2 linked regions of the Prosthecobacter dejongeii genome follow. The protein of the gene in region 1 interacts with the protein of each later gene in a pairwise test. Links are inferred from orthologs where the notes say so. Each region holds a gene or a part of one and is shown in the gene's direction. Other genes may lie near its edges.

Region 1 (3,186 bases):
ATAAGGCTTCAGTGACCGCCATCGTGGCATGGAACTTGCCTGAAATTTGCCCGAAGAGGGATCCGCCAAACTGCTTGACCGTTCCTCCTGAAACAGGCTTACTGGATTCTTTACCAGCGGTCTGCATGCTTGCGTTTCGATTGCCGCCTGCCAGTCCACGGCCAGTTCTTTCATCCCCCTCGATTTTCCTGCATGAACTTCACCTCTTTCCGGTCTCAGGTCCTCTGGCTCGTGCTTTTCGCCAGCATGTTCCTCAGCCCCTTGGCTCAGGCCTTTGACACCGTGATCCTGGATGCAGGACATGGAGACCATGACCGGGGTGCTGCCATTGGTTACGTTTATGAAAAGCACCTCGCCCTGGATACTGCCCGACGTGTGGAGCAGCTTTTGCGTAAAGAGGGCATCAAGGTCATCATGACCCGCAGCCGCGATGTGTTCATCCCCCTGCAAGACCGCTCCGCCGCAGGCAACCGCTATGGCAATGCCATCTTTGTCAGCGTCCACTATAACTACAACCGTGGCGGCAGCGGCAGCGGAGTCGAGACCTTCTATCACTTTTCCCGGGGCTACACTCTGGCTGCCTACATCCAGGCTTACTTGGTCCAGCGCACCCGCATGACCAACCGTGGGGTCAAGCACGCCAGCTTCCATGTCATCCGGAAAACAGAGCGCAACCCCGCCGTGCTGGTGGAGTGTGGTTTCGTCAGCAATCCCACGGAACGAGCCCGTATGATGACGGGTGAATTCCGCGCCCGCATCGCCGAAGGCATCGCCCAGGGCATTGTGGCTTACAAACGTGCCAAATAAGCTCTCACGACCATGCTGGTGACATGCCGCCAGATGCAGGAGATGGAAGAAGGTGCGTTTGCCCAGGGCGTGCAGGCATCCGATCTTATGGAGGTGGCGGGCATAGGCATCGCCCAGGTCATCCGCCATTTTTTTCTCACCCCCGGCACGCTCATTCTCTACCTGGGAAGCGGCAACAATGCCGGCGATGCCCTGGTGGCTGGACGCGAACTCCAAAAACAGGGATGGACATTGCTGGCCCGTCTTAGCGGCGAGCCGGGTAACATGAAAGCCCTGCCGCTGAAACATTGGAACGAGTTAAAGGGCATGGAAAGGCTCCATCATCCGCCTCTTTTAAATCTCCAAGCTCCCGTAGTCTTGCTGGATGGATTGCTAGGCATCGGCAGCCAGGGGCCCTTGCGCCCCAGTCTTTCTGCGCTTGCACAGGAGATGAACCAGCTACGGATCAGCCACCGGGCCGTCACCGTCGCCATGGACATTCCTTCGGGTCTAGATGGTGATACAGGCCAGCCCCACCCAGACTGTGTGGTGGCGGACATCACGGCCACCGTTGCCGCCTGTAAAAAAGGCCTGGTAGCTGATGCAGCGACGCATCATGTGGGCAGGTTGGCGCTGGTTCCCCTGCCTCAACTGGCCCCGTTCATGCCCAAGGAGGCAATTCAAGAAAACCTGCTCACCCCAGAGTTTTTGCGCCCTCACCTTCCGCGACGGAACTTTGATTTTCACAAAGGCCAAGCAGGCCGGGTGGGCATCCTCGCTGGCTCGCGTGGGTATTATGGGGCAGCCGAATTGGCCTGCCGCGCTGCCTTGCGTGCTGGGGCTGGCCTGGTGACTTTGATTGTCAAAGAAGACGCCTACGACATCCTCGCTTGCCGCGTCCCACCTGAGGTCATGGTGAAATCCGTCCAAGATTACCGGGAGGTGCTTAACATGCGTTTTGACGCCATAGGCATCGGCCCCGGGCTGGGTTTCACCGATGAAGCTGAATACATCGAGATGATTCGTCAAACATCAGTGCGCTGCGTCGTGGATGCCGATGCCCTCACCGCACTGGCACGCCAGGAACATGAGACTCTGGATGATTGCGTTGCCTCGCATCTTTTCACGCCTCATCCCGGTGAAATGGCCAGGCTGCTGCCTAACTGCGCCAACTTCACGCGACGTGAACAGGCGGCAAGCTGGACCACCGACCATTTAGGGCATACTCTTCTTCTCAAAGGGGCCCGCACTGTCATTGCGACCCACGGGCTGGACACTCTGTATAACACCACCGGTCACCCTGGTATGGCCATAGGAGGCATGGGGGATGTGCTCACGGGCGTCTCCGCAGCCCTCATAGGCCAGGGTATCCGTACGCATTTTGCCGCAGGCCTCGCCGCCTGGCTCTGTGGCAGGGCCGCCGAGATCCACGCACGTGCGCAAGCTGCCGAAAGCACGCTACCGACGGATGTCATCCGGCACCTGGGTCAGGCCTGGGCTGAACTATAACGTCACTTCTACTCATGCCCCACCCACTCTCTCATTTCGTAGAGTTTGGGATTTCGAATGGGTGCGCGCCCCCCCTGAACCATCTTTTTAACGGTCGCAAAAAGGTCCACATCTCCCGCTTCTCCCAGCCCGCCAAATTCAGAATCCAGCTTTTCTGGATCTTCTCCTGCCTCCAGACGCTTCACCATCTCGCGTAACTCTGGAGGTGTTTTGTCCCCCATCAAATCGGTCATTTTCCGCATCAGATGGCCCAATTGCCTAGGATCGGGATTGTCTTCATTCATCGCCCCCATCTCGCCTTCCATCTCGAGCATCAGAGCATCCATCTTTTCCTCATCCAATCCAGCAAAGGGGTCCCCCTCCAGATTTTCCTTGGCCTTGCCAATGATCGCAAAACGCGAAACCTGTTTTTGCAGTTTAAACGCAGGGTTGTCCGGGCAGGTCGGCACTTTGTCTCCATAGGCAAGGCTCCGCGCGAGGAACTGGTAAACCGTGTTGTTCTCGGGGCAGTAAAACTCGTAAATGGGCATGATCTGGGGAGAAAGTAGCGAGATAGGCGGGAAGAGCACCACCTCGATTTTGCAAAAAGATCCACTGAATACATCATCAGATTCGCATTCCATAGATCACAAGGACGTCAGCGGTGTCTCATAACAGTTCTAGCAAGACTTCCAGAAGATGCCCACGCCAGGAGGAACGCTCTCTGAGGAAATAACTGTGTTTCTCCAAGAGCGAAATCATCCGTATCATTGCTTGTGAAATTTTTCACAAATTCGGGTTGCCCCTCTCCCGACGGCTCCGATAATCCCCAAACTCCGCTTTTCCGCCCATGTCTGCTCCCGCTGCCGCCGCTACCCCCACCGCACCCCCACCTGTTGACTTGGTGAATGT
Region 2 (3,099 bases), on another replicon or contig:
GTATTCCTTTCGCAGGTCATGCGCCCACAGCACCTTGCCGGTCTTTAAATCGTAAGCGTGAAGCTGGGACGTCACGCCCAGCGTCACCACCACACCCTGGGAGATGACCGGACTGCTACGCGGGCCATTGCCGAACCCGTAGCGGTCCTGGTACTCGATGGGGTAGGCCTGGCTCCAGAATCGCTGGCCCGTTTCCCGGTGCAGGCACTCCACGGTTTCCTGCTTCTCCAGCGCGTGGAAAATCACGCAGTAGTCACCGCTGAGGATGGGGGAGGTGTAGGCCTCGCCCGTGGTCACTTCCCAAACAGGTGACAGGCCAGTCGCGGGCCAGGTTTTTAAGAGGTGGGTTTCGGGTGTGCTGGCATCGTGGCTGGGGCCCAGCACGCGCGGCCAGTCACTGGTTTTTGCTCCAGCGGCCAGGGGTTTCGGTGCATGGTGAAAGGTGAGCCGGTCAAAAGGCTGCGCCTCCTGGGCAGGGAGGGCTCCAGAAAACAGGTACAGGCAGAAAAACAGTCTCGACGCTTCCTTCATGGTCACGCAGACTAAAGACCGCTATGCAAAAAGCCATCGCCATCTTTTCCTTTGCCGCCCTCAGCCTGCTCGCCTCCTGCACCACTTGCCCCATGGGGCACAAGACCACTGCCCAGGGCAAGGTAGAGCACGTCGTCCTCCTGTGGCTGAAAAAGCCGGGCGATGCCGCAGATCGGGCCGCCATCATCGCTGCGGCCAAGGGTTTCCAAAAGGATATCCCCGGCATCCAGCACCTCAGCGTGGGCACCCCGCTGGCCAGTGAGCGCCCGGTGGTGGACGATAGTTTCGACGTGGGTCTGGTGATGCGCTTTGCCACCCCGGCGGACCTGGCCGTGTATGAAAAACACCCCGCGCACGTGAAAGCGGTGAACGAGATCCTGAAACCGAAGGCCAAAAAACTGCTGGTTTATGACGTGGTGGCCCAGTAGGCCACGAATTGTCCGTCAAAACCCTTGCAGCCGGGGCCAGCGCATTTCATCACTGCGGGATGCCCAAGCCCGCACCCGTCGCCCGTCAGAACCGCCACTCGTCTCCCACCACGGGGCACGTGCCTGTGTATGATGAAGATGACCTGTCTCTGCTGCTGGAGGGGAAAGAAAACCCGCTCGTGCTCATCCTGGACTGCATCCAGGATCCGCACAACCTGGGGGCCTGCCTGCGCACGGCCGATGCGGCGGGCTGTGATTGCGTGGTGATGCCGAAGGACAAGTCTGCGCCCATCTCCGATACCGTCATCCGCGTCTCGTGCGGCGGTGCCGAAAACATCCCTCTCGTGCGCGTGACGAATCTGGTCCGCGCTATGGAAAAGCTGAAGAAACTGGGCATCTGGATCGTCGGCACGGCGGATGAAACCACGAAGTCCATCTACGATCTGGATCTCAAAGGCCCCACGGCCATCGTCATGGGTGCTGAAGGCGACGGCATGCGCCGCCTGACAGGGGAGCATTGCGATTTCCTCGTCCGCATCCCCATGGCAGGTCGCGTGCCGTGTCTGAACGTCTCCGTGGCGACGGGTGTGTCTTTGTTTGAAGTGGTGCGCCAGCGGCAGGGGAAGAAGTAGAGAGCGTTAAGAATTTTCAGCGCTTACCTTTGGAGGGAGAGGAGAGTGTCTCATGCTCTCCTGTCACCTAAGTTCTCAACAGCGCGTTCTACCGGGCCCTGCCTGCGGGTTTGCGAAGTCTCGCTGAGAAAGATTTAAAAGGAGGTGAGGCCCATCCCTGCACTCCTTTCTTGCCAGAGTCTCCAAACAGGTGGCATGGGTGGCCATGCCTCAAGATCTCACCGCCACCCTTCGCCAGCACTTTGGCCATGCGGCTTTTCGCCCAGGGCAGGAGGCTGTGATGCAGGCGTTGCTGGCGGGGCGGAGTGCGCTGGCGCTTTTTCCCACCAGTGCCGGAAAGTCTCTGTGCTATCAGCTTCCAGCTTTGCTGATGGATGGAGTCACCTTGGTCATTTCACCTCTCATCGCGCTGATGAAAGATCAGGTGGAGGCGCTGAAGGCGAGGGGCATTGGCGCGGCGCGGTTGGATTCATCTTTGAAATTGGAAGAGGCGCAGCAAGTCTTTGAGGATCTGCGCACCGGAAAGACGAAGCTGCTCTACATCGCACCTGAGCGGCTGATGAATGAGAACTTCATGGAGCGGCTGAAGCGGATCAAAATCGCCATGATGGCGGTGGATGAAGCGCACTGCATTTCGGAGTGGGGGCATAACTTCCGGCCAGAGTATTTGCGTCTGGCGCATGTGGCGAAAGAGCTGGAGATTTCCCCCGTGTTGGCCCTCACGGCCACTGCGACCCCGAGCGTGGCGGCGGATATTCGGCGGGCTTTTGACATTGTCCAGGAGGATCACATCCAGACCTCCTTCCATCGGCCTAACTTACATTACCGAATCACTCCCTGCGCGGCGGTGAAGCGCAAAGAGGTACTGACGAAGCTGCTGCTGAAACGCCAGGTGCCGTCCATCGTATACGTCACACTGCAACAGACGGCTGAGGAAGTGGCGACGCATCTGCAAAAAGCTGGGGTCAATGCGCTGGCGTATCATGCGGGGCTGCCGGACGAATATCGGCACGCGGCGCAGGATGGTTTCATGACCGGACAGACGGAAGTGATCGTGGCGACCATCGCTTTCGGGATGGGGATTGATAAGGCGGATATCCGGGCGGTGTATCACTACAACCTGCCTAAAACGCTGGAAAACTACATGCAGGAAACGGGCCGTGCGGGGCGCGATGGCAAGGTATCTGTCTGTGAAATGCTGGCCTGCCAAGATGACTGCACCGTGCTGGCAAATTTCACCTTTGGGGATACCCCCACGCCGCAGGCCCTGCGGCAGTTGGTGGACCATCTGCTGCGGCAGGGAGATGAATTTGATATTTCCATTTATGATCTTTCTGGCAGCACGGACATACGCCCTTTGGTGATTGAGACGGTTTTGACAAACTTAGAGTTAGGTGGGCTGGTGCGCCCGCTGGGCATGTTTTATTCCAGTTATCAGTACAGTTTTCTCCAGCCCGAGGCGCGCATCCTGGCGGGGCATAAACCAGAACGGCAGGCGTTTTTACGGA

The links.
Region 2: the proteins of HNQ64_RS22485 (region 1) and rlmB interact in binary tests that used the Escherichia coli proteins (3 or more experiments, as listed by UniProt). The link is inferred for Prosthecobacter dejongeii from one-to-one orthologs.

What each region holds. Positions count from the first base shown.
Region 1 is NZ_JACHIF010000013.1:35,355-38,540, forward strand. The notes cover bases 192-3,057. They hold HNQ64_RS22485 (NAD(P)H-hydrate dehydratase), read left to right. Parts: upstream 192-819; coding sequence 820-2,295; downstream 2,296-3,057. Other genes in these bases: HNQ64_RS22480 (N-acetylmuramoyl-L-alanine amidase family protein), read left to right, coding at 193-807; HNQ64_RS22490 (FmdB family zinc ribbon protein), read right to left, coding at 2,304-2,918. Also shown: HNQ64_RS22495 (molybdopterin-dependent oxidoreductase), read left to right, coding at 3,125-3,186. UniProt on the Escherichia coli protein: Bifunctional enzyme that catalyzes the epimerization of the S- and R-forms of NAD(P)HX and the dehydration of the S-form of NAD(P)HX at the expense of ADP, which is converted to AMP.
Region 2 is NZ_JACHIF010000001.1:675,463-678,561, reverse strand. The notes cover bases 26-2,804. They hold rlmB (23S rRNA (guanosine(2251)-2'-O)-methyltransferase RlmB), read left to right. Parts: upstream 26-1,018; coding sequence 1,019-1,591; downstream 1,592-2,804. Other genes in these bases: HNQ64_RS02470 (RecQ family ATP-dependent DNA helicase), read left to right, coding at 1,797-2,804; HNQ64_RS02480 (Dabb family protein), read left to right, coding at 555-959; HNQ64_RS02485 (outer membrane protein assembly factor BamB family protein), read right to left, coding at 26-531. In the rest of the region: more of HNQ64_RS02485, read right to left, coding at 1-25; more of HNQ64_RS02470, read left to right, coding at 2,805-3,099. UniProt on the Escherichia coli protein: Specifically methylates the ribose of guanosine 2251 in 23S rRNA.